Massilia sp. METH4: one gene and its partner. Each later gene encodes a partner of the first gene's protein in a complex. Links are inferred from orthologs where the notes say so. Each region holds a gene or a part of one and is shown in the gene's direction. Other genes may lie near its edges. The genes, in order: tsaD and tsaB.

Region 1 (15,429 bases):
GGATGCGCTTGTAGTGACGCTTCACGGCAGCGGCCAGCTTGCGCTTGCGCTCTGCGGTCGGCTTTTCGTAGAACTCGCGTGCGCGCAGTTCGGTCAGCAGGCCGGTTTTTTCAATGGTGCGCTTGAAGCGGCGCATGGCAACTTCGAACGGCTCGTTTTCTTTAAGGCGGATAGTGGTCATGTAAAAATTCAAACCGTTAGAGGGTTTTTAGGAAGACAGCGATAATAGCAGCATTTGTCCAGACAGACAAGAGGCTTCGTGCCTACCCGCTAACATCCGAACAGAGTGAAACCGGCGCGCAACAGCGCTGCCGGGTCACGAATGATATCAGACTGCCAGCCCCGCGGCCACCCCGGAAGCCCAGGCCCACTGGAAGTTGTAGCCTCCCAGCCACCCGGTCACGTCGACGCTTTCGCCAATGAAATACAGGCCGGGCACCCCGTTGACCATCATCGTCTGCTGCGACAGTTCCTTCGTGTCGACGCCGCCGCGCGTGACCTCGGCCTTGCGGTACCCTTCCGAGCCGTTCGGCGTGATGGTCCACCCGTTGATGGCCTGGCCGAGCCGGCGCAACTGGGCGTCGGGCATGTCCGCCAGCCGCGCATCGGCATGGAAACCGTGCGCCTGCAGCAGGCCTTCGGCCAGCCGGGCAGGCAGCCATTGCGCCAGCACATTGCCCAGGTGCTTCTTGATCGTGCCCTTCCCTTCGATCAGCGTGGCGGCCACGTCCAGCTCCGGCAGCAGGTTGATGGTGATCGGCGTGCCGGGTTGCCAGAAGCTGGAAATCTGCAGGATCGCCGGGCCGGACAGGCCGCGGTGCGTGAACAGCAGGTCCTCGCGAAAGCGCGCGCCGGTAGCCTTGCGGCCCTTCAGCGTGCCGGTCTCCACATCGACTTCCAGCGACACGCCGGCCAGCGGCACGAACGGTTGCCATTGCTGGGCATCGAAGGTGAGCGGCACCAGCGCCGGGCGGGGCTCGATCAGGCCCAAGCCGAACTGCTTCGCGATCCGGTAGCCGAAATCGGTGGCGCCGATCTTCGGGATCGACAGGCCGCCGGTGGCGATCACGACGGACTCGGCGATGAAGGTGCCTGCTTGCGTCTGGACATGGAATTGCTCCCCTTCCTTCGCCACCCCTTGCACGCTGGTCGGCATGCGCCAGCGCACGTTGCCGGCGTCGCATTCGGCCTTCAGCATGTCGATGATGCGCTCGGCCGAATCGTCGCAGAACAGCTGGCCCTTGTGCTTTTCATGCCAGGCGATGCGGTATTTCTTCACCAGCGCGAGGAAATCCTGCGGCGTGTAGCGCGACAGTGCGCTCTTCACGAAATGCGGGTTCTCGGACAGGAAGTTCGCTGGCCCGGCGTTGATATTGGTGAAATTGCAGCGCCCGCCGCCGGAGATGCGGATCTTCTCGGCCAGCTTTTCGGCATGGTCGACGAGCACGACACGCCTGCCGCGCTGGCCGGCCGCCGCGGCGCACATCATCCCGGCCGCGCCCGCGCCAATTACCACTACGTCAAACCGTTCCGCCATCGCATCCGCCTGCCAGTCAAACCGGGCATTGTACTTCAGCCGTGGCGGGTGCGCAGTTCGCGGGCGACGGTGACGATGTGCCCGACCTGCTGGGCGATCGGGTCGGGGACCGGCACGTCGCCGCGCAGCACCGACTGGATCCAGGCGGCGGTGGCGGCGGCGCTCTTGTCTTCGGGCAGCGCGGGTTCGGCCTCGGCGATCATCTGGCGCTCCACGAGCACGGTGCGCTCGCCGTCGTGGAACCAGTCGATCTTCTGCGCCTTGTTGGCGTTGGCCACCGTTTCCCCCTCGGTGCCGCGCATCAGGAAGGCGTCGCCGCGCGCACGGGGGGCCGCCGTGGTGAAGTATTCGCCCAGCGTTTCCAGGTATTCCGGGTGCGTGTACGACACGAGCCGCAAGGCAGGGCCGGCGAACGGTTGCAGGATCTTGACGATCGTGTGCGTGGAGTTGCGCACGCCGAGGATGCGCCGCAGCGACAGTTGATGGGCCAGCTTGGGCGCCAGCGTGTCGATGGTGATGAAACCGACATGGCCATCAGCCAGCGCCCGCTCCGCGTCCGCGGCGGTGACTGCGGCGCCAATGCCCAGTTCGGCCAGCACCTCGGCGGTGGCGACGCGGCCCACGTCGTGCGGCACGCCGTGCACCAGCACGGGCACGCCCTCGCGCGCCAGCAGCAGCGCGAGCAAGGCCGTCAGATTGGCCATCTTGCGCGCGCCGTTATACGTGGGAATCAGCACGGGCGCGTAGGGGCCGGCGGGCGCCTGCAAGGGCGCGAACGAGGCTTCGGCCGCATCGAGGAACCCGGCCAGCTCGTCCACGGACTCGCCCTTGATGCGCATCGCCAGCAGGATGCCGCCCAGTTCCAGGTCGGAGACGCGGCCGTCCAGCATCGCTTGATACAGGGTGAAGGCGTCGGTGCGGCTCATGCTGCGGGCGCCTTTGACGCCGCGGCCGATTTCCTTGATGAACGGCGCGGCCGCGAATGGAGACGATTCGGGTGGGATTGTGTTTTCGATACTCATGGAAACAGCTTACCGCATTTCGGCTACACTAATCGACTACCCATCGAAAGATGAAGCAGACAGAGCCCTACGCAGGGAAGCCAAATGAATGAAGCCATGATTGCCCCCGATCTCGAAAACATCAACGTTACCTCGTTCGCGCCCATGCCCACGCCGGCCGAACTGCATGCGAAACTGCCGCTGACGGAGAAAGCGTCCGCCACCGTCACCAAGGGCCGCGAAGACTTGCGCAATATCCTCGACCGCAAGGACAAGCGCCTGTTCGTCGTGGTCGGCCCGTGCTCGATCCACGATCCTGTTGCCGGCCTGGACTATGCGCGCCGCCTGAAGGCGCTGCAGGAAGAGGTGAAGGACACGATGCTGCTCGTGATGCGGGTGTATTTCGAGAAGCCGCGTACGACCACCGGCTGGAAGGGCTATATCAACGACCCGTTCATGGATGACTCGTTCCGCGTGGACATCGGCATGGAAAAGGCGCGCCAGTTTCTGCTGGACGTGTGCGAACTGGGCCTGCCGACGGCGACCGAGGCGCTGGACCCAATCTCGCCGCAATACCTGGGCGACCTGATCGCCTGGACGGCGATCGGCGCGCGCACCACGGAATCGCAGACGCATCGCGAAATGTCGTCCGGCCTGTCGACGCCGGTCGGCTTCAAGAATGGCACCGACGGCGATATCGGCATCGCCATCAACGCGATCCTGTCGGCCGCCAATCCGCACGCCTTCCTGGGCATCAATGGCGAAGGCAATGTGGCCGTCGTGCGCACGCGCGGCAATGCCTACGGCCACGTGGTGCTGCGCGGCGGCGATGGCCGGCCGAACTACGATTCCGTGTCGGTGACGATCGCCGAACAGGCGCTTGCCAAGGCCAAGCTGCCGACCAATATCGTGGTGGACTGCTCGCACGCGAACAGCTACAAGAAGCCGGAGCTGCAACCGCTGGTGATGACGGACGTGATCAACCAGATCGTCCACGGCAACCGTTCGCTGGTGGGCGTGATGATCGAGTCGAACATCTGCGCCGGCAACCAGAAGATCCCGGCCGACCTCTCCGAGCTCAAGTACGGCTGCTCGGTGACGGACGCGTGCATCGACTGGGATACCACGGTGCAGATGCTCAAGCAGGCCGACGCGGAACTGCGCGGCCGCCCCTGACGCTATAGATACGTGCCGACCAGCGGCGCCACGCCATAGGTGCCGGCCAACGCCGCTTCGGCGCGGCTGGCCGGCGCGTTCAGCTCCAGCAGGTCGAGGTAGACCTTGCCGTCCTCTACCTTGACGGCATAGCGCCGCGTGCATCCCTGCTCGGGCGCCACGGCACAGCCCGTCTCCAGCGCGATATTCCACTGATGCCGCGGGCACTGCACATGCTCGCCCGACACGAGGCCCGGCGACAGCGGCCCGCCCTGGTGCGGGCAACTGTCCAGCAATGCGAAGATGCGATCGTCCACGGTGCGGAACACCGCCACGCCGGGCAACTCCTGCCACGCCAGGCCGCGCGGCACGTGATGCGCGCCTCCCGGCGGAATATCCTTGACCTTGCAAACCATTTTCCAGTGCTCGGGCATTGCCTCTCCTCCCACGGCTTCTTGCCGCAACACGGGAGAAGTAGCAAGAGCAATGCCATCGCCAGGACAATAAAGCTCACCGCCGCGGCACGCGGCCGCACTGCCGCGGTGCGGGAGCGCCCCGCGCTGTGGCGCAAGTGCCACTACGGCCGAGGCCGTGTCCCCCTGGTGGTGGAGCAGGGGTTTCGCAGAGCACTGCTCTGCGCCGGCGGAACGGTGCAGCCATGCAAGGCTGCACTCCCTCCAGGCACCGTGAGACACAAGCTCATGTGTTGCGCAATGGCTGACCTCTTCAATATCAATCGCTTACGTTGCAAACATTGTTGAGTCCGTGTCTTCGGTGCCTGGCACCGAGAGACACGGACTCATCCGCCAAAGGCCGGCTGAAACGCTTGCCGCTTTCCATTACAATGGCGGATTGCCCTTCAATATCAGCTGTTTACCATGATCGTTCTCGGCGTCGAATCTTCCTGTGACGAAACCGGCCTGGCCCTGTATGACACGCGCCGCGGCCTGCTGTCGCATGCGCTGCACTCGCAGGTGGCGATGCACGAGGAATATGGCGGCGTGGTACCGGAGCTGGCCTCGCGCGACCATATCCGCCGCGCCATCCCGCTTCTCCAGCAGACGCTGCAAGGAGCCGGCATTGCCGCGGCCGACGTCGATGCCATCGCCTACACGCAGGGCCCGGGCCTGGCCGGCGCGCTGCTGGTCGGCTCGTCGATCGCGTGCAGCCTGGGGCTGGCGCTGGACAAGCCCGTGCTCGGCATCCACCACCTGGAAGGCCACCTGCTCTCGCCGCTGCTGGCGTCCGACCCGCCCGAGTTTCCCTTCGTCGCCCTGCTGGTGTCCGGCGGCCATACGCAGCTGATGCGCGTCGATGGCGTCGGCCAGTATGAACTGCTGGGCGAGACGCTGGACGATGCGGCCGGCGAAGCCTTCGACAAGTCGGCCAAGCTGCTGGGCCTGGGTTACCCGGGCGGCCCGGCCATTTCGCGGCTGGCCGAATTCGGCGACCCGGCCGCGTACAAGCTGCCGCGGCCCATGCTGCACTCGAAGGACTTGAATTTCAGCTTTTCCGGGCTGAAGACGGCCGTGCTGACCGTGGTGAAGAACCAGGGCGCGGCCAATGTGTGCGAACAGGACAAGGCCAACATCGCACGCGGCTTCGTGGACGCGATCGTGGACGTGCTGGTGGCCAAGTGCGTGGCCGCCCTGAAGCAGACCGGGCTGAAGCGCCTGGTCATTGCCGGCGGCGTGGGCGCGAACAGCCAGCTGCGCGCCGCGTTGAACGCGGCGGCGGCGAAGAAGCGTTTCCGTGTGTACTACCCCGAGCTGGAGTTCTGCACCGATAACGGCGCGATGATTGCCTTTGCCGGCGCCATGCGACTGTCGATCAATCCCGGCGCCGCCCGGCGCGAGTATGCGTTCAATGTGCGCCCGCGCTGGCCGCTGGATGAATTACGGGTGATCTGAAACGAGGATGGTGGGCAGGACGGCGGCTCAAGCGCCGAGCAGGACTGCCGCCAACCCCACCAGGGCCAGCAGCCCGCCGGCCGCGACGACGCCGGTTTTCGCGTGTTTCTTGCGCATATCCTCCATGCGCTCGGCGCGCGCCGGCTTGGATGACTCGCGCTCGTGCTCGCGTTCTCGTGGCGCGGGCTTGGCTGGGGAAACCGATTCGCTCATGATGCACTCCTGTGGGGATTTGTCTATACGAGACAATGTAGCAGCAATTGGCGTGCCATGGCCACGATTTTGAAACGGTCGTGGTCGCATTGACAATGGCCGAGTCTGCTTCCGCGTATCCTTAATGCATCTCCTGCGGCAGCGCTTCGCCGCACGCCTTGCAGAACCGCGCACCGGCTTCATGACCGGGCGCATGGCAACGGGTGCAGACACGCCCGGTGAGCGCCCGCATGCCGCGCTGGTGCGTGATCTCCGAACTGATGATCCCGGTCGGCACGGCCAGGATGCCCCAGCCCAGCAGCATCATGAACGAGGCGATCGCGCGGCCGATATCCGTCTTCGGCACCAGGTCGCCGAAGCCGACCGTGGTCACGGTGGCGATGGCCCAGTACACCGCGGTCGGGATGCTCGTGAAGCCGTGCTGCGGCCCTTCGACCACGTACATTACCGTGCCCAGCAGGAACACGATCATGAACACGACGGACAGGAAGATCAGGATCTTGCGGCGGCTGGCCAGCAGCGCATTGCCCAGCATGCCATATTCCTGGATGTACTGCGTCAGCTTCAGGATGCGGAAGATGCGCAGCAGCCGCAGGATCCGCACATCCAGCAGCACGTGCGAGCCGGGAATGAACAGCGAAACATAGCTGGGCACCACCGACATCAGGTCGATGATGCCGAAAAAGCTGCGCGCATAACGGTCGGGCCGCCGCACGCACAGGAGCCGGCCGATGTATTCGACCGTGAACAGGAAGGTGAAGATCCATTCCGAAATGAACAGCCAGTGGCCGTAGGACTTCGCGACGGACTCGATCGATGTCAGCACCACCGTGACGACCGACAGCACGATGGCACCGATCAGCACCAGGTCGAAGATCTGCCCCTTGCGCGTATGCGATTCGAAGATGACTTCGTACAGTTCCTCGCGCCAGCCGCCCTCGGGCTTGCCGAAGCGCTGGTTCGGGTCGGCCGATTGCTCGGGCGGCGCGGGAGCCTTGGACGGACGGACGTTCATGGGGCGTTCAGTGTAGCGCGAGCCCCAGCAGGTCGGCGCGCGGATACGCCCAGCGCGGCACATTGCCGCAGGGTTCACGGCTGGCCGCGGCAATGTCCATCGTCGTGAAATTGCCGCGCGGGGTGGCGGAGAAGCGCAGGTCGCTGGCCACCTCGGCATCGACCGCCGGCATGCGCGCAAAGCGCAGCCAGGCGTTCACATGGCAATCGGTCTTCGCCAGCGTGCGCAGCGTGGCGAGGTTGCCCTGCCATTCGGAAGCCAGGCCGACGCCGGTGGACGCCGTGGCGCGGTCCGCCGGATCGAGGAACGCCGCCGGGCATTGCCCGAGCACGCCCGGCGCCAGGTTCAGCGAGCCGCGCCGCAGCCGGTAGCTGCCCTGCGTGGCGTTTTCCTCGACGGCCACGAAGGACCAGCACAGCGGCTGGGCCGGGAATGCCGTCATCGCCACGTCCAGCACGCGCGAAGCCGGGTCGATGGCGTGCAAGGCCGCTTCGACCCGCGCCCGGCCAAGCGACGACGCGCCTCCCTGCACCGCGATGAAGCCCACGCACACCAGCGCGGACAGCGCCAGCGCGCGCCGGCTCTGCGTGCGCGTGATGCGCAGCGCCGCGATCACGCCGCCGATGGCCAGCAGGCCGGCCAGCGACAGCGGGTCCAGGTAACCGCGCCAGGTGACGAACGCGAGGAAGATGCCCAGCGCGGCCACGGCCAGCCAGCGCAGGAAGGGCCGCGGAATCGCCAGCGCCAGCGGCACGCCGAAGGCGACCCAGAACACGGGTTCGACGATGAACACCAGGTCGCCGTAGAACCAGCGCGGATCGAAGGGCGCGAGCGGGTGGATGCCGTAGGAATTCAGGAAATCCATCGACATGTGCAGCAGGAAACCGAGCACGATCGCCAGGCCCAGGCCGAGCCGGGCGTGGCGGCTCTCCTTCAGCAGCCGGCGCGCATTCGGCCACAGCAGCCACAGGGCCGCCAGCAGCAGCAAGGCTTGCGGCAGCGCGTACAGCAGCGTGTGGGTATGGCCGCGGTGATGCAGCAGGTAACCCAGCGGCGCCGGCAGCAGGTCCGTCAGCACCAGGTCCAGGTCGGGGAAGTTGCTGGCCGCCGCGCAGGCCGTCAGCAGCAGGCGGTGGCGGGTACCCTGCCGCGCCGCGTCGGGCTCGGCCGGCAGCGAACGCTGGACCAGTTCGCCGACGCCGAGGCCGACGAAGGTATGGGTAACGTTATCCACTCAATCAGCACTCAATCGGCACTCAGCGGCTGACCTCGACCCCATGCCAGAAGGCGATGCGGCCCTCGATCGACTTGGCCGCTTCCTTGGCGGCCGGGTAGTACCAGGCGGCGTTGCGGTTCACCTGGCCATCCACTTCCACGTCGTAATAGCTGGCCACGCCCTTCCACGGGCACAGCGTGGTGTGGCTACTGTCCTTCAGGTATTCGCGTTTCACGCGCTCCGGCGGAAAATACACGTTCTGTTCGACGATCTCCACCTCGTCGGGGGCTGCCTCGGCGATCACGGCGCCGTTCCAGATGGCTTTCGGCATGGCTGTTCTCCTGGTGTCTGAATCCGATTGGGATATTACGGTCGTTTGCATGGCGCCGCTTCCCACGTGCAGGCGGCAAGCGGCCACCGTTTGGTGACGCGGCAGTGTAGCGCAAAAGGCATGCCTTGCAATACCCGCAAAGGCGCCGGCAAAGGTGGCTTGACGGCTACTTGCCTTCCAGGATCTGCCGCAACGCGCCCTCGAATACGTCCGGCGGCTGGCCGCCGGAAATCAGGTGGCGCTGGTTGACCACGATGGCCGGCACCGAGCGCACCCCGGCCTGCTGCCAGTACTGCTCCAGCATGCGCACTTCGTCCGCATACCGGTCCGATTCCAGCACGTCCCGGGCGGCCTCGCGGTCCAGGCCGGCTTTCTCGGCCGCGCGCAGCAGCACTTCGTGCGAGCTCGGGTCTTCGCCGTTCGTGAAATAGGCTTCGAACAGCGCGTGCTTCAATTCCCGCTGGCGGTCCTCTTCCTCGGCCCAGTGCAGCAGGCGGTGGGCGTCGAAGGTGTTGTAGATGCGACTGCGCTTGTCCATCGCGAACGTGAAGCCGACCGCGGCGCCGCGCTGGCGGATCATCTCGCGCGATTGTTCCTGCTGTTCGGGCGTGCTGCCGTATTTTTCGGTGATGTGTTCGGTGATGTCCTGCCCTTCCTTGCCCATGTTCGGGTTCAGTTCAAAGGGCTGGAAGTGGAATTCGACGTCGGCTTCGGGAATGCGCGCAAGCGCCGTTTCCAGCGACTTCAGCCCGACGGCGCACCACGGGCAGGAAACGTCGGAAACGAAATCGATGCGCAGCGGCTGGGTGGGTGTGGTCATGGCGGCCTTTCGAGTGCGGCCGCCGGCGGCGGCCCGTCGCGGGATGATGAGGGCCGCTGTCGAAATTACAAGTTACTTTTTCTTCGCCGCGGCAGCGGCCTTGCTCTTGCTGCCGATCCGGCTTTCCTTGCCGGCCATCAGGTTGCCGATGTTCCTGGCGTGGCGCCATATGAGCAGGCCGCACATCACCACCACGGCGAACAGCTGGGGTTCCACCCCGAACAGCAGGCCATAGTAGAACGGCGCGAACACGGAGGCGACCAGGGCCGCCAGCGACGAGTAGCGAAACGCATAGGCAACGATCAGCCAGGTCGCCAGCGTGGCCAGGCCGAGCCAGATGTCCAGCGCCAGCAGCACGCCCGCCGCGGTGGCCACGCCCTTGCCGCCCTCGAAGCGGAAAAACACCGGCCACAGGTGGCCGACGAAGACGGCCAGCGCCACGATGGCGATGGTGCCATCGCCGATGCCGAGCTGCTTCTGGAAATGGATCGTCAGCCAGACCGCCAGCCAGCCCTTGAAGGCATCGCCGATCAGTGTCCAGACGGCGGCCCCCTTGTTTCCGCTGCGCAGCACGTTGGTGGCACCCGGGTTGCCTGAGCCGTAGGTGCGCGGGTCCGACAGGCCATAGGCCTTGCTCACGACAACGGCAAAAGAAATCGAGCCGATCAGGTAGGCGGCAATCGCCAGCAGGATGGTAGTCATTTCCCCAAGTATTCCTAGTTTATTTTGACATTCGGTTCAGCGGGCGCCGACTATACCGCAAGCGCCCCTCAGTCGGCCAGTGCGCAGTTGACAGGCCTGGCGCCCAGCACGTCGGTCAGCACGCGCGGCGCGATGCCGACCAGGAAGCCGCGGCGGCCGCCATTGATATAAATCGTTTCCAGGCCCAGGATCGATTCCTCCACGTACACCGGCATCGGCTTCTTCGTGCCGAACGGCGAGGTGCCGCCCACCATGTAGCCCGAGTGGCGCTGCGCCACCTCGGGCTTGCACGGCTCGACCGACTTGCAGCCGATGTTGCGGGCCAAATTTTTCGTGGAGACCTTGCGATCCCCGTGCATCAGCACAATCAATGGTTTGGCGGCTTCGTCCTGCATCACGAGGGTCTTGACCACGTGGTGCTCGTCGACGCCCAGTTCGCGCGAGGAAACCGACGTGCCGCCATGTTCCTCGTATTCATATGGATGTTCGGTGAACTGCACCTTGTGCCGCTTGAGCAGCGCGGTGGCCGGGGTCTCTGAAATGTGCTCTTTCTTGGCCATGCCGTGTTACGATCGTTGTGAAAAGGAGTTTCTCATTATGCAGGAAGAAATTCGCTTTGCCACCTTCAACGTCTGCAACCTCGCCCCGCCCGGCGCGAAATTGTACGACAACCTCGAGCCCCTCACGCCCGAGGCCTATGATGCCAAGGCGAACTGGATTGCGCAGCAACTCGACCAACTCGATGCCGACGTGATCGGCTTCCAGGAAATCTTCTCGCAGGCGGCATTGCGCGATGTGCTGTCGCGCACGCGCAAGTACCGCGAAGCGCTGCACGCCGGCTTCGACCCCGACCCGCGCGCCACGCGCCTTACGCCGAACGTCGCCATCGTGTCGCGGCTGCCGCTTGCCGGTGCCCCGGCCGTCTACGCCCACTTCCCCGAAGACGTGCCCTGCGATTCCGGCAACCCCGATTCCGACCGTTTCGCCCGCGCGCCGCTGCACGTGAAGGTGGTGCTGCCCGGCGAACGCATCGTGGACGTGGTGGTGGTGCACCTGAAATCGCGCCGCCCCGATTACCGCGCCGGCGACAGCGGAGAGGACCCCCTGCATTACGCGATGGCGAGCCTGCGCTCGCTCGTGTGGCGCGGCACCGAGGCCGTGGCGCTGCGCGTGCTGCTGTCGAAGATGATGCGCGAGGCGCGCCGGCCCTGCGTGGTGCTCGGCGACTTCAACGACACGGCGGACGCCGTTACCACCACGATCGTGCTCGGCACGGGCAGCACCCGCAGTATCGCGAACGGCGCCAACGGCATCACCGAGGAACGCCGCGGTCGGCTGTATGACAGCAACCAGATCCAGCTGCGCCAGGACCACCTGCGCCACGTGGGCTACACCAGCATCCACGAGGGGCATTATTCGACGATCGACCACGTGCTCGTGTCGGAGGAATTCAACCGCAACTCGCCGCGCGCGATCGGCGAGGTGATCGACGTGAGTTATTTCAACGACCACCTGCGGCTGGAGCGGCCGGAAGCTTCCGACCACGGGCAGGTGCTGGTGCGCATGCGCCTGTTCTGATCGGCAGCCTCAGTGCAGCAGGCGGTCGAGGCCGCCGTCGCGTACCGCCGCCTCGGCCTGCCGGCCCTGGTACATGTCGCAGCCTTCGCCGCGCAGGAAGGCCAGCTGCCCGGCCGTTTCCACCCCTTCGGCGATCACCGTCATGCGCATGCTGCGCGCCACGGCGATGATCGTGCGGATCGCCGTTTCATCGCTGCCGCCGAGCAGGAATGCCTGGGCGATCTTGAGCTTGTCGATCGGGTAATCCTTCAACTGCCCCAGGCGCGACCAGCCGGTACCGAAGTCGTCCAGCGACAACCGCACGCCCAGCGCCCGCAGGCCATCGAGGGTGGCGGCGGTGGCACCACCGCCCTTCATGATGATTGCCTCGGTCAATTCGAGTTCCAGCCAGCGCGGTTCCAGGTCCGATTCCGCCAGCGCGGCGCGCACGTTGTCGACCAGGTCGCGCTGCACGAACTGGGCGAGCGACAGGTTGACCGCCACCGCCATGGGGTGGCCGGCGTCGCGCCAGCGCCGCGCCTGGCGGCACGCTTCGCGCAGCACCCAGTCGCCGATCGGAACCATCAGGCCGGCCTCCTCCGCCACGCCGATGAAGCGTTCCGGCAACAGCAGGCCCAGCTCCGGGTGCCGCCAGCGGATCAGCGCCTCGGCCGCCACCAGCGCGCCGGTGGCGATGTCCAGCTCCGGTTCGAACGCCAGTTCGAACTGCCCTTCGGCCAGCGCGCGGCGCAGGCCCTGCTCGAACGATGCGCGCTCCACGATGCGCTCGTTCATCTCGGCGCTGAAGAACTGGAAGTTGTTGCGGCCGCCCTGCTTGGCGTGGTACATGGCGATATCGGCATTCTTGACCAGCGTGTCGATGTCGTCGCCATCGCTGGGGAAAATCGACACGCCGATCGAGGTGGACACGTGCAACTCATGGTCGGCGATCACGTACGGCTGGCCGACGGCCTGGCGGATGGTGGCCGCCACATGGGCCGCGTGGTCGATGCCGCCGATATCGGCCAGGATGATGACGAATTCGTCGCCGCCCTGGCGGCTGACGGTATCGACCTTGCGCACACAGCGCAGCAGCCGCGCGGCCACTTCCTTGAGCAACTGATCGCCCACCTGGTGGCCCAGCGTGTCGTTGACCTGCTTGAAGCGGTCCAGGTCCAGGAACAGGATCGCCAGCATGCTGCCCTTGCGGCGCGCGGCCGAGAGCGCCAGCGACAGCCGGTCCAGCAACAGCACGCGGTTCGGCAGGTCGGTCAGGAAATCGTGCTCGGCCAGGTGGCGCGTGTGCTCCTCCGAGCGCTTGCGTTCCGTGATGTCGGACAGGATCGCCATGTAGTTGCTGATGGCGTCGTTGCTGTCGCGGATCGCCGTCAATGCCAGCCAGGCGGGGAACAGTTCGCCGCTCTTGCGGCGCGACCAGATCTCGCCCTGCCAGTGGTCGGTGGCCTCGATCTGGTCCCACACCTCGCGGAAGAAGCTTTCGTCCTCGATGCCGGAGCGGTACACCGACAATGGCTTGCCCAGCATGTCGTCGCTGCCGTAGCCGGTGATTTCCGAATAGGCGCGGTTGATCGAAATGACGTGGCGGGAGCTGTCCGCCAGCAGGATTGCATCGCGGCTGTTCTCGAACACCTGGGCCGCCAGGTACAGCGTGCGCTCGGCGTTCTTGCGCGCCGAGATGTCGCGCACCACCACGTAGAACAGGTGCTCATGGTTCAGCGTGACGGACGTCATCAGCACTTCGGCCCAGAACAGGTTGCCGCTGCAGTCGAGGTAGCGCCAGTCGTAGCGGCAGTTGCCCAGCTGGTGCGCCTGCTCTTCGAGCCGCCGCCCGGCCGGCACGGACAGCACGCCGCCAGGCTGTTGCAGCGGTGAAAAATCGGCAAGGCGGCGGCCCACGAAGCGGCCGGCATCGGCACATTTGAACAGGTGCAATGCCGCGGGATTCGCATCCTCGATCAGGCCATGGCGCACCAGCAGGATCGCATCGGCCGACTTCTGGAACAACTGGCGGAAATTGACGCCGGCGGCGGCCAGCGCTTCCTCGGCATGCCGGCGCGATGTCACGTCCACGTCCATGCAGAACACCTGCGCCAGCTCGCCTTCGTGCCAGACGGGCACGAGCGTCGAATACAGCCACAGCTCGCGGCCATCGGCCGTGCGCACGTGCCAGTCCCCCGCGGGCACATGCTTGCCGCTGCGCCAGGCTTCCTCCACCAAGGCGTCATGCTCGGCCTGCCGGTCGCCACGCGAAAACAGGTGATGCAGCGGCTGCCCGATTGCCGCTTCCGGCGCGACACCGGCTAGCCCGGCACATGCGTTATTGCAGAAGCGCACCTTCCCGGCGCGGTCGATGCCGCACACGGCAACGAGGGCCGTGTGCTCGAGGGCGGCCACGAGGCGCGCGACGAGCGCGAGCGCGGCAGATGCGGAAGGAATGGGAAGATCTTGCGAGGCCATCGTGCCATTCTTGCCCTCCTGCTCAGCTGGCGCTTGCGTTGCATCAAGAATGACTGCTTGATGGATATTTATGTTGCCCGGATACAAAATACAAGACAGTCAGCCGGAGCGGGCGGCTGACTGTTGCCAGTGAACGGGCCGGCCGTTCACTCTTGCCGCAGTGCCGTCGTATCCGTCTCGGCGGTATCTTCCGTAACCTCATAGCCGACGGTATCGGCTTCCTGCTCGCCGGCCGGCCTGTGCTTCGCCTCCAGCTTGCGTTTGGCCTTTTCCTCGGCCTTGCGCTTCTTTTCCAACTCGCGTTGCCGCTTTTCATACGAGAAATTCGTTTTTGCCATGACTGCCTCCGTTGCCAACATTATGCGACAGAACGAGCATCGCAGATTTCTCATCCCCGCGGATGATGTAACGCATGCAGTTGCTTCAGCCGCTCGCGCGCCACGTGGGTATAGATCTGGGTGGTGGAAATGTCGGCATGACCAAGCAGCAACTGCACCACGCGCAGGTCGGCGCCGTGGTTCAGCAGATGGGTGGCGAAGGCGTGGCGCAGGGTGTGCGGCGACAGCGGCACCGTGATGCCCGCCCTGTGCGCGCATTTCTTCACCACCACCCAGAACATCTGCCGCGTCATCGGCCCGCCGCGCGCGGTGACGAACAGCGCATCGTCCTGCTGGCCGTTCAGGATCACGCCGCGCGCCTCGCGCAGGTAGCGCTCGATCCATTCGCGCGCGGCATCGCCGAACGGTACCAGGCGCGTCTTCGCACCCTTGCCGGTGACGCGCACCACGCCCTCGTTCAAGCCCAGCTCGGTGACTTTCATGGCCACCAGTTCCGATACGCGCAGGCCGCTGGCATACATCAGTTCGAGCATCGTGCGGTCGCGGATGCCGAGCGGCTCGCGCACGCTAGGGGCGGCGAGCAGCGCTTCCACGTGGCTCTCGGACAGTGTATGCACGAACCGCGCCGGCTGCTTCGCCGACGCGAGCTTCAGGCACGGGTCCTCGCTGATGCGCTGCCGCCGCAATGCCTGCTGGTAGAAGCGTTTCAGGACCGACAGGCGCCGGTTCGACGAACTGGCCTTGGTGTCGCCATGCCGGGCGGCGAAATAGCCGGCGATATCGCCCGCATGTACCGCCAGCAGGCCCGTGCCGGGCCGGGCCTGGGCGAGCCAGGCCGCGAACAGTTTCATGTCGCGCCGGTAGGCATCGAGCGTGTTCTTCGACAGGCCGTCTTCCAGCCACAGCGTGTCGCAGAACTCGTCGATCAGAGCAGCGTCGTTTGCTGCCATGCGTATTCGCGGTGGCCTTCGTGGGCCAGCAGCCAGCGCTTGACGTCCAGCGTGAAGCCATTGCGGTCGTCGCTGCCGGCAAAACCGCCCAGGCCCTGCGCGCCCGTCACCCGATGGCAGGGAATCACCAGCGGAAAATAATTGGCGCCGCACGCCTGGCCGACCGGGCGCGGCATCGAGCCCACGAACCTGGCGATCTCGCCGTA
Region 2 (15,346 bases), 3.3 Mb from region 1 along the record:
CGTCCGCCATCGCACGATCATGTCGGTGAACCGCCGCTGCGAGGAACTGTTCGGCTACGAACCCGGCGAAATGGTGGGCAAGTCAACCGCCATCGTGTTCCCCACCTCGTTCGATTTCGAGGCGGCGGGCGTGCGCCAGTATCCGTCGCTCGGGCAGGGCGAGTACTTCAGCGAGGAGCGCCACTACCGCCGCCGCGACGGCACGCTGTTCTGGTGCATGGTCAGCGGCTGCGCGATCGACCAGAACCGGCCCAACGAAGGCAGTATCTGGGTGTATGCCGACATCACGGCGCGCAAGGAGGCGGAAGAAAAGCTGCGCCTCTCCGCCACGGTGCTGGAGCACATTGCCGACGGCGTGGTGGTGGTGGACAAGGCCGGCAGGATCGTCGCGGTCAACCCCGCATTCACGCAGATCACCGGCTACGAAGAGGCCGAGGCGCTCGGCCGCGACATCGGCCTCACGCGCTCCGGCCGCCAGGACGAAGCTTTCCACCAGCAGCTGTGGCGCGAGCTGGTCGAAAACGGCTACTGGCAAGGCGAGATGTGGGCGCTGCGCAAGGGCGGCGAACAATTCCTGCAATCGCTCACGCTCACCGCGGTGCGCGACTCGGAGGGCGCCACCACGCACTACGCCGGCGTGTTCAGCGACATCACGCTGGTGAAGGAAAACGAGAAGAAGCTCGACCACCTGGCGCACCACGATTCGCTCACCGGTTTGCCGAACCGGCTGCTGTTCAACGACCGGCTGCAGCATGCGCTGGACCGTGCGCAGCGCTCCCAGGAGCAGCTGGCGCTGCTGTTCATCGACCTGGACCGCTTCAAGAACGTCAACGACACGCTCGGCCACCACATCGGCGACGAGCTGCTCAAGCAGGTCGCCGTCGTGCTGTCGGAGCGCCTGCGCGACGGCGACACGCTCGCGCGGCTGGGCGGCGACGAATTCGTGGTGCTGCTCGAAGATACCAGCGGCGAGTACGCGGCCACGCTGGTGGCCGAGAAACTGGTGGCCATCTTCGAGCAACCGTTCCTGGTGGCCGGCCACGAGCTGTTCGTCACCTGCAGCATCGGCATCAGCATGTATCCGCACGACGGCGCCGACCTGAATGTGCTGATCCGCAATGCCGACGTGGCGATGTACCAGGCCAAGGCGCGCGGGCGCAACGGCTACCGCTTCTATGCGCCGTCGATGACGGGCGACGGCGTGGAGCGCCTGCGCCTGGAGGCATGGCTGCGCCGCTCGCTGGAGAAGGAAGAGATGTTCCTGAATTACCAGCCGCAGGTGGAAATCGATACGGGCCGGCTGATCGGCGTGGAAGCGCTGGTGCGCTGGAACCACCCGGAACTGGGCCTGGTGCCGCCGGGCCGCTTCGTTCCGCTGGCCGAGGACACGGGCTTCATCAGCCAGTTGGGCGAATGGGTGCTGGCCGAGGCATGCCGGCAGATGGTGCGCTGGCAGCAGGCCGGCCTGGCGGTGCCGAAGATCGCCGTCAACCTGTCGGTGCGGCAGTTCGAGCGGGGCACGATCGTGCCGACGGTGGAGAACATCCTGCGCGAGACGGGGCTGGAGCCGTCCCGCCTGCAGCTCGAGGTGACCGAATCGCTGATCATGAACACCGGCGACGCGCTGCAATACATCAATGGCCTGCACGCCCTCGGCGTCAGCCTGGCGATCGACGACTTCGGCACCGGGTACTCGTCGCTGGCCTACCTGAAGCAGATGCCGGTGCAGACCCTGAAGATCGACCGCTCGTTCATCAAGGATATCCACGAGGATGCCAACGACGAGGCGATCGCCGTCGCCATCATCCAGCTCGGCAAGAGCATGAACCTGTCCGTCATCGCCGAAGGCGTGGAGACCGACGAGCAGGCCGCCTTCCTGCTGCGCCACGGCTGCAACCAGGCGCAGGGCTATTACTACAGCCGCCCGGTGATGCCGGACGACCTGCTGCGCCGCTGGCTCCCTTGAACCCATGACCAGGTTGACACGCCGCCGCTTCCTGCTCGCCGGGACGGCCGCGGCCGGCGCGCTGGTCGTCGGCTGGGGCGCATTGCCGCCGCGGCAGCGCCTGCACGCGGCCGAGCCGCTGGCGCTCGATGGCGACGCGGTGACGCTGAACGGCTGGGTGGCCGTGGCACCGGACAATACGGTGACCGTGATCGTGCCGCGCGCCGAGATGGGGCAGGGCGTGCACACCGCCTTGCCGATGCTGGTGGCCGAGGAGCTGGACATGCCGCTGGAGCGCGTGCGCATCGCCGCCGCGCGGCCGGACAAGATCTACGCCAACCTGGCCGCCATCCGCGATGCGCTGCCCTTCCACCCCGACGACCAGGGCGCCGCGCAAGCCTTCGCGCGCTGGACCCTTGCCAAGGTCGCGCGCGAACTGGGCATCAGCCTGACGGGCGGCTCGTCGTCGGTGAAGGATGCATGGCTGCCGATGCGCGAGGCCGGCGCCGCCGCCCGTGCCATGCTGGTGGCGGCCGCGGCGCGCGCCTGGGAGGTGGCGCCGGCCGCCATCCGCACTGCCGACGGGGAACTGTTCCACGACGCGAGCGGCCGCCGTGCCACGTACGGCAGCTTCGCCTGGCCCGCCGCCGCGGAAAGCCCGGGCGACGCGGTGCTGAAGGACCCCCATGCCTTCCGGCTGATCGGGCGCGCAGCGCCGCGCCGCGAAGCGCGCAACAAGGTCGACGGCAGCGCGCGCTTCGGTATCGACGCCCGCCCCGAGGGCATGGTGTACGCGGCCGTGCGCATGGCGCCGGCACTGGGCGGCAGTATCGCCGGCATCAACCCCGGCGACGTGACGGGCATGCCGGGCGTGCTCGCCGTGATCGACTACACGAATGCGCTCGCCGGCCAGACCGGGGCCCGCGCCGGCGTGGCCGTGGTGGCGAAGACGTTCTGGCAGGCGAGGACGGCCGCCGAGGCGCTGGCCATCCGCTGGGATGCGGGGCCCCATGCGGAGCTGTCGAGCGAAGGCATCGTTGCCGGACTGCGCAGCGCACTGGGAGACGGCGAGCGCCACGTGTACTTCGAGCAGGGCGAGGTGGAGGAGGCGCAGGCGCAGGGCCATGTGGTCCGCGCCGAGTACAGCGTGCCGTACCAGGCCCACGTGGCGATGGAGCCGGTGAACTGCTCCGCGCAGGTGGCCGACGGCAAGGTGCGGCTGTGGTTGTCCACGCAGGTGCCGTCGATCGCGATCGAGATCGCGGCCACCATCGGCGGCGTGGCACCGGAGCAGGTCGAGCTGCACGAATACCTGCTGGGCGGCGGCTTCGGCCGCCGGCTCGAGGGCGACATGGTGGCGCAGGCCGTCGCCATCGCGCGTCAATGCCGCGGCCTGCCGGTGCAGGTGATCTGGACGCGCGAGCAGGATATCCGCCACGACGTCTACCGCCCCGCGGCGGTGGCGCGGCTGGCCGCCACGCTCGACGCGGCGGGTACGGTCAAGAGCTGGGATTTCGTCGGCGCGGGCGGCGCGCTGACGGGCCAATACACGCTGCGCAACCTCGGGCTGCCGCCGGCGGGGCCGGACAAGACCACCGTCGAAGGCGCCTACGACATGCAGTACGAGATCCCTCACCAGCGCATCGCCCACGTGGCGGTGGACAGCGCCGTGCCGCTGGGGAACTGGCGCTCCGTCGGGCACTCGTACAATGCCTTCTTCAAGGAGAGCTTCGTCGACGAGATGGCGCACGCGGCCGGCAAGGACCCGGTGGCGTTCCGCGCCGCCATGCTGCTCGAGCACCCGCGCCATGCCGCCGTGCTCGAGGCGGCGGTGCGCCGCGCGGGCACGCCGCCGGCCGGCCGTGCGCATGGGGTGGCGCTGCACCAGAGCTTCGGCACGGTCGTGGCGCAGGTGGCCGAGGTGTCCGTGCAGGGCAAGGAGATCCGCGTGCACCGGGTGGTCTGCGCGATCGATTGCGGCATCGCCGTCAACCCCGGGCACGTGGCGCAACAGATGGAGTCGAGCGTCGCCTTCGGCCTGTCCGCCACCCTCGGTGCCGCCATCACGATCGCCGGCGGCGAGGTGCGGGAGGGGAACTTCGGCGACTATCCGGTGCCGCGCATGCACGAGGTGCCTCAGGTTGAAACGGTGATCGTGCTGTCCACCGAGCCGCCCGAAGGCGTGGGCGAGCCGGGCGTGCCGCCGGTGGCGCCGGCCGTGGCCAACGCGGTGTTCAAGTTGACAGGGCAGCGGCTGCGCAGCCTGCCGCTGCGGCTGGGCTGACGGTCAGCCCTGGGACGGACAGGCGGCAGGTACCCGCAGCGTCGCCAGCCAGAATCCCAGCGCCGCCACGCTGGTGCCAGCCCCCGCGACGCACACGAACGGCCAGCCGCCGGCCGCATGCGCCGCGCTGGCCACGAGTGCGCCGATGCCGCTGCCGGCGGCATAGAACAGCATGTAGCAGGCGACCAGGCGGCTCGGCGCGGCATTGCTGCGCAGGATCAGGCTCTGGTTCGTCACGTGCAGCGCCTGCACCGCCAGGTCGAGCGCCACGACGCCGATGCCCAGCGCCAGCAGCGAGGCGGGCGTGAAGGCCAGGGGCAGCCATGCCGCGCACAGCAGCACGAGCGCCATGCCGGTCGTCCGCTCGCTGCGGCCCCGGTCGGCGCGGCGGCCGGCGCCCAGCGCGCCCAGGGCCCCGATCAATCCCACCAGGCCGAACGCACCGATCGCCGTGTGCGGCAAGGCGTGCGGCGGCCCCGCCAGCTCGAGCGCCAGCGCGCTCCAGAAGATGTTGAATACCGCGAACATCAGCAGCGCGATGGTGCCGCGCGTGCGCAGTACCCGGTCCGTGCGCAGCAGCGCGGCCATCGAGCCGACCAGGTCCCGGTACGGCAGGGGAGCCGCGGGCGGCGGCACGGCGGGAAGCGCGCGCCACAGCAGCGCGGCAATGAGCCCCGTCGATACGGCCGATGCGGCATACACCGCGCGCCAGCCGGCCAGGTCGGCGACGCCGCCGGCGACCGCGCGCGCCGCCAGCAACCCGAGCACCACGCCGCCCTGGACCGCACCGACGACGCGGCCACGCTCGCCGTCGGCCGCGGCCGCCGCCACGCAGGCGATCAGGCCCTGCGTCATCGCCGTGCCCAGCAGGCCGGCCAGCAGCATCGCCCCCAGCAGCGGCACGACCGCTTGCGCCAGCCATACGCCGGCCAGCGCCACCGCCAGCAATCCGAGCTGGGCCAGCAGCAGGCGGCGCCGGTCGAGGCGGTCGCCCAGCGGCACCACGAACAGCAGCGCGAGCACGCTGCCCAGTTGCGTGGCGGTGACGATGCCGCCGGCCGCCGCGCGGTCCAGCGCCAGGTCGGCGGCGATCAGGTCGAGCAGCGGCTGCGCGTAGTAGACGTTGGCAACGCACAGGGCGGCGCAGGCAGCGAGCAGGGCAAGGCGGGGCGTGGTGAAATACATGCTTCCTCCAAACTGGTTTTGAATTGAAACTAGTTGAAGCGTAAGGCTCCTAGTTTTAAAATGCAACTACTTGTATGGAGGAGCGGATGGCGGGCAGGAAGAACAACCGGGCGGAGCCGTGTCCCGTGGCGCGGGGCGTGGATGTCGTGGGCGAGCGCTGGGCGCTGCTGATCGTGCGCGATGCCTTCGACGGCGTGCGGCGCTTCGGCGATTTCCAGCGCAGTCTCGGGATGGCGCGCAATATCCTGGCCGACCGGCTGCGCATGCTCGTCGAAGCCGGCATCCTCGCCAGCCAGCCGGCCTCCGACGGGTCGGCCTACCAGGAATACGTGCTGACGGCGAAAGGGGAAGACCTGTTCCAGGTGATCGTGGCGCTGCGCCGGTGGGGCGAGCGGCACCTCTTCGCGCCCGGCGAGGCGCATTCCGTGCTGGTGCGGCGCGACACCGGGAGAGCGGTGGCCGACCTGGCGCTGCGCACGGCTGACGGCGAGGAATTGTCGGCCGCCGATACGGCCGTGAAGAAGGTGGAGGGCCTGTAGCTTAGCCCGTACCCATCAGTTGCCGCAGGTTGCACTCCTGCTGCCACTGCCGGCGCTCGGCGGTGCTGCCGGCCTGGCGGTCCAGCTCCTCGCTGCTGGTGGCGGCGATGGTGTCGATCAGCCGGCTGGCCACGTTCGGGTCGGGCAGCATGGTGCCGAAAAAGGCAACCGTTTCATGGCGCTGGATGAGCAGGGTGGGGAAGTTTTCCACGTCCAGGTCGCCTACCAGGTCGGCGTGGTCTTCGATATCGACCCACAGGAAGTATTTTTCCGGGTGGCGCGCGGCCAGTTCCTCGAACGCGGCGCGGTAGCTGGAGCAGGTGCCGCACCAGGCGGCGCACAGGCAGGCCACCACCAGGCGGTCCTGCGCCAGCGCGGCGGCTACTTCGGCGCGGTTGTCGGCTTGTAGGGTTGTGCTGTGCATGGCCGCATTGTACAGCGTGTCAAACTGTCATGCAGGGCCGCCGCGCCGCGCCCGACGGCTGGGCCAGCGCCGCCGCGCGAGGTAAAATACGCCTTATGTCCAAGTCCCAGCCCACCATTCTTGCCCTCGAAACATCCTCCGAACTGGCCTCCTGCGCGCTGCTGCACGGCGGCCGCCTGAGCTCGCGCAGCTCCGACGGCGTGCGCACGCACTCGGCCTCGCTGCTGCCGATGGTGCAGGAATTGCTGGCCGAGGCTGGCATCGTGCTGGCCGATTGCGACGCGATCGCCTATGGTGCCGGGCCCGGCTCGTTCACGGGCGTGCGCACCGCCTGCGGCATCGCCCAGGGGCTGGGGTTCGGCGCGAACCTGCCGCTGGTGCCGGTCGTGACGCTGGACGCGATGTCGCTGGCCTGCCGCGAACGGCACGGCGCCGCCGACGTGCTCGCCGTGCTCGATGCCCGGATGAACGAGGTGTACTGGGCGCAGTACCGTTTCGAGGGCGAGCTTCCGGTAGCCGTGCTGCCGGCGGCGCTGTCGGCCCCGGCGGACGTGGCGCCGCAAGGCGCGCCGCTCGCCTGCGGCAACGGCTTCACGGCGTATCCGGAAGCGTTCGCGGGCAAGCCCTTCGCCGCCGGCGCCGATACGGCCGTGCTGCCGCACGCGGAACAGGTCGCCCGGCTTGGCGCGGCCGCCTTCGCGGCGGGGCAGGGCATGCCGGCCGCCGACGCGCAGCCGCTCTACCTGCGCAACAAGGTCGCGTACACGAAGGCCGAGCGGGCCGTCATGAACGGAGCCCGGGCATGACGCAGCGCCAGCAATGGGACCTGGCCCGGTTCGTCTACGAACCGATGCACCAGGCCGACCTGGATGAAGTGGTGAAGCTCGAACACAGCGTCTACCCGCATCCGTGGACGCGTACCAATTTCTCCGATTCGCTCAAGCATGGTTACCACGCGTGGGTATTGCGCAGTCCGTCCCGCGAGCTGCTCGGCTACTTCCTCGTGATGGCCGTGCTCGACGAGGCGCACCTGCTGAACGTGGCGGTGGCCGCGCCGTGGCAGGGCAAGGGCCTGGGACGCTTCCTGCTGAACCAGTCCGTCGCGTGCGCGCGCGGCCTCGGCATGGAATCGATGCTGCTCGAGGTGCGCCCGTCGAACCAGCGCGCGCTCGATATCTATCGCCGCTACGGATTCGCGGAGATCGGCCGCCGCAAGGGTTATTACCCGGCCGCGGACGGCAAGCGCGAGGACGCCATCGTGATGCGGATCCTGCTATGAGCCTTTCGCACCGTACCGGCGCCTTCCTGCGCGAGATGGGGATCGGCCCGCGATGGCTGTTGCGCGATCGCGTGCACGGCGAACCGGAAGTGGAGGCAGCACCTGCCGCCGACGATGAACAGGTGGTGCTCGAAGCGGTCGCCGTGGAAGCGGAGGCGGAGGTCGCCGTGCCGCAACGCGCCGCGCCCGCACCCGCATCCACTCCGGCACCGGCACCGGTGCCGGCCGCGCCTCCAGCCGTGCCCGTGGCCGCACCGGCAGCCTCGGACGAGGATATGTCCTGGTTCGACGATGCACCCGCGCCGCCGCCGAAAGCCCCCACCCTGAAGCAGGCCGCGCCGCCGAAAGCCCCGGCCCAGAGGCCGGCCGCGCCGGAAGGCGCCGAGGACACGTCGTGGTTCGACGCCGTGCCGGCCGCGCCCGTGCAACGCGCGCCCGCCCGCGCCGCGGCTACCGACGAAGAGATCGCGGCCATGGACTGGCCGGAGCTGCAGGCGGCCGTGCGCGGCTGCACGCGCTGCCGCCTGTGCGAAACGCGCCGCGCCGCGGTGCCGGGCCAGGGCGACGAGAATGCCCGCTGGCTCGTGCTGGGCCTTGCGCCCACGCGCGCCGACGAGAAGGCGGAACAGCCGTTCAGCGGCCCGCCAGGCCAGCTGCTGCAGAACATGCTGCGTGCCGTCGACCTGTCATCGGAGCGCGGCGCCTACGTGACCACGCTGGTGAAATGCCGCCCGGTAGCCGACGATGGCGGCGAGCGCCTGCCGGCCGCCGATGAACTGTCGGCGTGCCGCCCTTACCTGGAACGCGAGCTGGCGCTGACGGGCGCCGGCATGGCGCTCACGCTGGGCGGCGTGACGGCCAAGGGCCTGCTCGGCATGGCCGCGCGCGGCAAGGTGCTCAATTTCGACCATGCGCATGGCGCCTTGCCCGTCGTGGCCACCTTCCACCCAGCCGACCTGCTGAAGAAGCCGGAAGACAAGGTGAAGGCGTGGGCCGACCTGTGCCTGGCGCGCTCCGCCCATGCGCGCCGCCCCTGAGGAAGAGAGCAACTCCTTCAGCCATGCGCGCTTCGAGCGCCGCTGGCATCACCTGACACGCCCGCACGTGCGGGCGCTGGCCTGGCTGCTCGATGCGCCGGACCTCCTCGACGTCAACGCGCCTTACTGGCACGGCCGCATTGCCTCGCTGGGCCCGGTCGCGCCGGACGTGGCGGACTGGCTCGCGGCGCTGGAGGACGACCCCGCGCCGCTCGATGCCGCGCTGGGTGGCCGCTTTTATTCCCGGCTTGGCCTGTATGCCGAAAAGCTGATGGCCTTCTATTTCGCCCAGCGCGGGCAGCTTGCGGCACATGGCTTGCAGGTGCGTGCCGCACCCAAGGGCAACAAGGGCGGCAAGGAAACGGTGGGCGAATTCGATTTCCTGCTCGACGAGCCGGGCGGCGGCCTGCGCCACATCGAATTCGCCACCAAGTTCTACCTGCTCGACGGTGCGATGGCCACGGGCGACTTCGACCTGCTGGTGGGCCCGAACCTGGGCGACACGCTGGGCCGCAAGATGCGCAAGATCTTCGAGCAGCAACTGGAACTGGCCGCGCACCCCGCCGCGCGCGACGTCCTGCCGCGCCCCGTGACGTCCGCCCAGGCCCTCGTGAAAGGCTGGCTGTTCTACCCGCCGGACAGCGATCCCGTCATCCCCGGCATCACTCCGGGGCATTGCCGCGGGCGATGGCATACGCTGACCGGCTTTGCCCACGCGGGCGAGCATCCGGGCGAGCGCTTCATTGTCATGCCGCGCCTGCAATGGCTGGCGCCCTTGAAGGTGCGCGCGGACGAGTCGTTGCCCGCGGTTCCTGCACCGCTATGCCGAGCCGGACTGGCCAGCGTGCTCGCGGCCAAATTCGAGGGCGATGCGTCACCGGTGATGGTGGCGGCGGTGCGGGAAGAGGATGGCTGGCTGCTGGAGGAAGCGCGCGCGTTCGTCGTGCGGGACGATTGGCCGGCGCGCGCGGCGATCAGGCGGGTGACGGGCGAAAAGCCCGCGGCTTGAATGCACTGGTGTCGAACATTTTTTTCTGGGGCTTCATCCAGAAAAAAGTGTGCGACACCGGTTTTCTCATGAAGCATTGCTGCCTCCAGGGAAAACCGGTGTCGTACACTTTTTCTCGATGAGGCCCCGAGAAAAAATGTCCGACACCAGACGCGCTGGCATCGGACGCGCTCCTAGTGCTTGTGCTCCCCAATCAACGCCAGCGAATCTTGCTCGCGCTGATTGGCCACATGCAGCCGCTTGATGGCAATCATGGTCCCCGACAGGAACAGCCCGAACAGGATGATGATCGTGTTCAGTTCCAGGTCCATGCGCAGCATCAGCGAATACATCGCCAGCATCGTCAGGATCGACAGGTTCTCGTTGAAGTTTTGCACGGCGATCGAGTGGCCGGCGCTCATGAGCACGTGGCCGCGGTGCTGCAGCAGCGCGTTCATCGGCACCACGAAGTAGCCGGCTAGCGCGCCGATCAGGATCAGCATCGGGTAGGCGATCGCCGCCGTGTTAATGAAGGCCATCGTCATCACCATGAAGCCCATCGCGATGCCGAGCGGGATCACGCTGAGCGATTTGCGCAGCGTGACCATCTTGGCGGACATGATGGCGCCGACCGTGACGCCCAGGCCCACCAGGCCCACCATCGTGGTGGCCTTTTCATAGCTCATGCCCATGGCCTGCTTGGCCCATTCGAGCACGATGAATTGCAGCGTGGCGCCGGTGCCCCAGAACAGCGTGGTGACGGCCAGCGAGATCTGGCCCAGCTTGTCGCGCCACAGGATCATGCAGCAGTTCGCGAAATCCTCGATCAGGCGGATCGGGTTGCGTTCCTGGTGCGGGTACACGCTGCCCGTGAGCGGAATGCGCAGGTTGAACAGCGCCGCCGCGACATACAGCACGCCGACGATCATCAGCGCACCATAGGCCGCGTTGCCGATGCCGATATTCCAGCCCAGCATGATCGCCTCGGCGCGGTCGCTCACGAGGGCGCCGCCCATCACGGTGCCGAGGATGATCGAGGAAATCGTCAAGCCTTCGATCCAGCCATTGGCGGCCACCAGTTTTTCCGGCGGCAGCAGTTCGGTGAGGATGCCGTACTTGGCGGGCGAATAGATCGCCGCGCCGATGCCGACGATCGCGTAGGCAGCCAGCGGGTGCACTTCATAGAACAGCAGCGCGCAGCCGAAAATCTTGACGAGGTTCGCGATGAACATGACGCGGCCCTTCGGCAGCGCATCGGCGAAGGCGCCCACGAACGCGGCCAGCAGCACATAGAACAGCACGAAGAGGAATTTCAACAGCGGCGTGATCCATGCCGGCGACTTCATCGAGATCAGCAGGTCGATCGCGACGAACAGCAACGCATTGTCCGCCAGCGACGAAAAGAACTGCGCCGCCATGATGGTATAAAAACCACGATTCATTGTGGAAGGGCCTTAAAACCGATATCGGCTTGCTTTATACCATGAAAGATATGCTTTCCAAAGCAAACGTCCCGCCATTTCGAATGGTCGTTCGGTTCCGGCGCAGCGGCCCGGGAGGCCGGCCTTAAGGCCCGCCTAAGGGTGCACGTGCGGTAAAATGCCGGCTTCTCATTTTGCTAAAGCGCTACCATGCCGAGGCCGATCGTCGCCACCATCCACGTCGCTGCGATGCAGCATAACCTGGCCCGCGCACGCGCCTGCGCGCCCGGCTCGAAAGCCTGGGCGGTCGTCAAGGCCAATGCCTATGGGCATGGCTTGCAGCGCGCGCTGCGCGGCTTCGCCGATGCCGACGGCCTGGCGCTGATCGAATTCGACAACGCAGTGCGGTTGCGCGAAATGGGCTGGAGCAAGCCGATCCTGCTGCTGGAAGGCTGGTTCGACGCGGCCGACCTGCACACGATGGCCGCGCATGGCTTGAACGGCGCGGCGCATTGCATGGAGCAGATCGCGCTGCTGGAAGCGACGCCCTTGCCGCACCCCATCGACGTGCATCTCAAGATGAATACGGGCATGAACCGGCTGGGTTTCAAGCCCGAGGAATTCGGCGCCGCGCATGCGCGGCTGCGCGCGATCCCGCACGTGGGCCGCATCACGCTGATGACGCACTTCGCCAATGCGGACGAAGCAGCACACGAATGCCTGCCGATCCATGAGCAGATCCGCCGTTTCAACGCGGGCGCGGCGGGCATCGATGCGCCGTGCAGCCTGTCCAACTCCGCCGGCGTGCTGCGCATGCCGGAATTGCAGGGAGAACTCGTGAGCGACTGGATCCGCCCCGGCATCATGCTGTATGGCGGCACGCCGGGCGGCGGCAGCGCGGCGGATTACGGCCTGCGGCCGGCCATGACGCTGGCCAGTGAACTGATCGGCGTCCAGCAGATCGGAGCGGGCGACTTCGTGGGCTATGGCAGCCGCTTCCAGGCCGACCGCGCCATGCGCATCGGCACCGTGGCCTGCGGTTACGCTGACGGCTACCCGCGCCACGCGCCGACCGGCACGCCGGTGCTGGTCGACGGCGTGCGCACGCGCACCGTGGGCCGCGTGTCGATGGACATGATGGCCGTGGACCTGACCGGCATCGACACGGCGCGCGTTGGCAGCCGCGTGGTGCTGTGGGGCGACGGCTTGCCGATCGACGATGTGGCCACGGCCGCGGGCACGATCGGCTATGAACTGATGTGCGCGGTCGCTCCCCGCGTACAGATGAGAGAAGACTGATGGCCAAGGCGAAGACCCAATACGTGTGCTCCGAATGCGGCGGCACGAGCAGCAAGTGGACCGGACAATGCCCGGCATGCCGCCAGTGGAACACGATGGTGGAAACCGTCATCGAGACGGGCGGCGTGAACCGCATGTCGCAGGCACCGCAGGCGCTGGCGCAGACGGCACCCGTGCTGTCGCTGCACGAGATCGAGGCGATCGACGTGCCGCGTTTCGGCACCGGCATCGACGAATTCGACCGCGTGCTGGGCGGCGGCCTGGTGCCGGGCGGCGTGGTGCTGATCGGCGGCGATCCGGGCATCGGCAAGTCCACCTTGCTGTTGCAGGCGTTGGCGAACATGTCGCGTGTAAAAAGCGTGCTGTACGTGTCGGGCGAAGAGTCCGGCGCGCAGATCGCGCTGCGCGCGCGGCGCCTGGCCATCGATGCCAGGGAATTCAAGCTGCAGGCCGAGATCCAGCTCGAAAAAATCCTCAATACGCTGGCCGACGTGAAGCCGCAGGTCGCCGTGATCGACTCGATCCAGACGCTGTATTCGGACGCCCTCACGTCCGCCCCCGGTTCGGTGGCGCAGGTGCGCGAGTGCGCGGCGCAGCTCACGCGCGTGGCCAAGACCACCGGCGTGACCATCATCCTGGTGGGCCACGTGACGAAGGAGGGCGCGCTGGCGGGCCCGCGCGTGCTCGAACACATCGTGGACGCGGTGCTGTACTTCGAGGGCGACAGCCATTCCAGTTTCCGCCTCGTGCGCGCGATCAAGAACCGCTTCGGTGCCGTCAACGAGCTGGGCGTGTTCGCCATGACGGACAAGGGCTTGAAGGGCGTCTCGAATCCTTCCGCGCTGTTCCTGTCGCAGCACGACAACCAGGTGCCCGGCTCCTGCGTGATGGTGACGCAGGAAGGCACGCGCCCGCTGCTGGTGGAGATCCAGGCGCTGGTCGATGCAAGCCACCTGCCGAATGCGCGCCGGCTCTCCGTGGGCCTCGAACAGAACCGGCTGGCCATGCTGCTGGCGGTGCTGCACCGCCATGCCGGCATCGCCGCCTTCGACCAGGACGTGTTCATCAATGCGGTGGGCGGCGTGAAGATCACGGAACCGGCGGCCGACCTTGCCGTGCTGCTGGCGATCAACTCGTCCATGCGCAACAAGGCGCTGCCGCGCGGCTTCGTGGTGTTCGGCGAGGTGGGCCTGGCCGGCGAGATCCGGCCCGCGCCGCGCGGCCAGGAGCGCCTGCGCGAGGCGGCCAAGCTGGGCTTCTCGATTGCCATGATCCCGAAGGCGAACGCGCCGAAGCAGCCGATCGAAGGCATGACGATCATCGCCGTCGACCGCATCGACGATGCGTTCAACCGCCTGCGCGAGCTGCAGTGACGCTCTCATAGCACCGATGCAAGATTGTCCTTTGCGCAGTAGAATATGCGGCCGGCTTTGCCGGCCGTTTTCTTTTTCAACGAGGGTTAGTAAGTGTTAGTCGATCAAAGGCAGAGCGCGCGCAAGATCATGCGCGTGAGGGCGATGATGGTCCTGGATGGCGCCGCGCCGGTGGCTGCCCGCACCTTCGACCTCAGCATGGGCGGCATGTCCGTCACGACGGGGACCAGGGTCAATCCCGGCCAGACGGGCCAGGTGGTGTTCGAAATGCTCGTCGACGGCAAGCCGCAGATCATCACGACCCGTGTGAAAGTCGCGCACTGCATTTTCTCCGGCGATGAATTCAAGGTGGGCTTCATGTTCCAGACCCTGAATGCCGATGCCACGGCGGCCATCACCAAATTCATGCGTTGATAGCGATACCGTAGTCGAAAAGGAAAGATAGCGGGCAGTGCACGGTTCTGTTCGTTTCTTTGATTCCTGGTCGCGATGGGATCATAATAGTCCGTCATCGGAGGAACGACCATGGTCATGAACACCAACGCTCTCGCCACGCTGTACGGCACCAACGCGTTCAACACGCTGTACGGCAGCAACGCGACCAGCACGATGTTGACGGGTAACTCCATCACGGGGACGTCGACGCTGTCGCCCACGGTCGCGGCCCGCGTGCAGGCGGCGCTGGCCGGCCAGCAGGGCAATATCGACGCACTGAACGCAAGCCTGTCGAGCACGCAGACGCGCCTGTCCGGCCTGGGCCAGCTGCAAAGCGCGCTCGACGCCTTCGAAGCCATGGCCGAGAGCCTGTCGGGCGCCGGCCTCTCCACCTCCGCTACCTCGTCGAATACCGCTGTCCTGACGGCGGCCACGACCCCCACTGCCAAGCCCGGTACTTACACCATCGACGTGAAACAACTGGCGCAAGGGCAGGTACTCAACAGCGGCGTACAACCGACCGCCACTTCGGCGATCGGCGCCGGCCTGACGGCGACCGTCAAGCTCGAATGGGGCACGCTGGGCGCGGACGGCTTCAAGGCCACGTCCGGCACCTCGCGCACCATCACGATAGACAGCAGCAACAACACGCTGGAGGGCATCGCCGGCGCGCTGGAAGAGGCGGGCGTCAACGCTACCGTGGTGCGCTCCAACGGCGGCTATGCCTTGCAGATCAACGGCGAACAGGGCGCCTCGCAAACGCTGTCGATCAGCGTGAGTGGCGACGCCGCGCTCAAGGCCGCGATCGGCTTCGATCCGGAAAGACCCACGGCCGCGGGCATGACCCAGGCGCAGGCCGCGCAGGACGCGATCATCTCGATGGGCGGCAAGTCCACGACGAGCAGCACCAACAAGCTCACGGAGACGATCGGCGGCATGACGCTCACCCTGACGGGGAAGGGCACCACGAAGGTCACGGTGAGCCAGGACAGCAGCCAGATCGCCAAGAACGTAGCCGCCTTCGTGCAAGGCTGGAACGACATGGCCGACAAGCTCGCGGCACTGGAAAACGGCGCGCTGCGCGGCGATAACGCGCTGTCGCGCGTGACGACGCAACTGTCGTCGCTGATGCGCATC

The links.
Region 2: the proteins of tsaD (region 1) and tsaB are in contact, whole or in part, in a solved structure (PDB 4WQ4), measured with the Escherichia coli proteins. The link is inferred for Massilia sp. METH4 from one-to-one orthologs.

The regions. Positions count from the first base shown.
Region 1 is NZ_CP146614.1:781,435-796,863, forward strand. What follows is about bases 3,673-6,587. They hold tsaD (tRNA (adenosine(37)-N6)-threonylcarbamoyltransferase complex transferase subunit TsaD), read left to right. Parts: upstream 3,673-4,571; coding sequence 4,572-5,603; downstream 5,604-6,587. Other genes in these bases: V6Z91_RS03430 (3-deoxy-7-phosphoheptulonate synthase), read left to right, coding at 3,673-3,714; nirD (nitrite reductase small subunit NirD), read right to left, coding at 3,717-4,127; V6Z91_RS03445 (hypothetical protein), read right to left, coding at 5,631-5,816; V6Z91_RS03450 (ion transporter), read right to left, coding at 5,938-6,587. Also shown: rpsU (30S ribosomal protein S21), read right to left, coding at 1-181; V6Z91_RS03420 (NAD(P)/FAD-dependent oxidoreductase), read right to left, coding at 329-1,537; DNA-binding protein YbiB, read right to left, coding at 1,573-2,559; more of V6Z91_RS03430, read left to right, coding at 2,656-3,672; more of V6Z91_RS03450, read right to left, coding at 6,588-6,831; V6Z91_RS03455 (metal-dependent hydrolase), read right to left, coding at 6,839-8,065; V6Z91_RS03460 (DUF427 domain-containing protein), read right to left, coding at 8,088-8,378; V6Z91_RS03465 (DsbA family oxidoreductase), read right to left, coding at 8,545-9,198; glycerol-3-phosphate 1-O-acyltransferase PlsY, read right to left, coding at 9,271-9,900; ybaK (Cys-tRNA(Pro) deacylase), read right to left, coding at 9,969-10,460; V6Z91_RS03480 (endonuclease/exonuclease/phosphatase family protein), read left to right, coding at 10,498-11,478; V6Z91_RS03485 (EAL domain-containing protein), read right to left, coding at 11,488-13,935; V6Z91_RS03490 (hypothetical protein), read right to left, coding at 14,082-14,273; site-specific tyrosine recombinase XerD, read right to left, coding at 14,324-15,223; V6Z91_RS03500 (methylated-DNA--[protein]-cysteine S-methyltransferase), read right to left, coding at 15,199-15,429.
Region 2 is NZ_CP146614.1:4,071,486-4,086,831, forward strand. Bases 5,496-8,327 are described here. They hold tsaB (tRNA (adenosine(37)-N6)-threonylcarbamoyltransferase complex dimerization subunit type 1 TsaB), read left to right. Parts: upstream 5,496-6,472; coding sequence 6,473-7,183; downstream 7,184-8,327. Other genes in these bases: V6Z91_RS17950 (helix-turn-helix domain-containing protein), read left to right, coding at 5,501-5,953; V6Z91_RS17955 (thioredoxin family protein), read right to left, coding at 5,955-6,377; rimI (ribosomal protein S18-alanine N-acetyltransferase), read left to right, coding at 7,180-7,656; V6Z91_RS17970 (uracil-DNA glycosylase), read left to right, coding at 7,653-8,327. Outside these bases: V6Z91_RS17935 (EAL domain-containing protein), read left to right, coding at 1-1,966; V6Z91_RS17940 (molybdopterin cofactor-binding domain-containing protein), read left to right, coding at 1,971-4,229; V6Z91_RS17945 (MFS transporter), read right to left, coding at 4,233-5,414; more of V6Z91_RS17970, read left to right, coding at 8,328-8,693; V6Z91_RS17975 (DUF1853 family protein), read left to right, coding at 8,677-9,702; lysophospholipid transporter LplT, read right to left, coding at 9,876-11,123; alr (alanine racemase), read left to right, coding at 11,313-12,401; DNA repair protein RadA, read left to right, coding at 12,401-13,774; V6Z91_RS17995 (PilZ domain-containing protein), read left to right, coding at 13,868-14,188; flagellar filament capping protein FliD, read left to right, coding at 14,306-15,346. UniProt on the Escherichia coli protein: Required for the formation of a threonylcarbamoyl group on adenosine at position 37 (t(6)A37) in tRNAs that read codons beginning with adenine.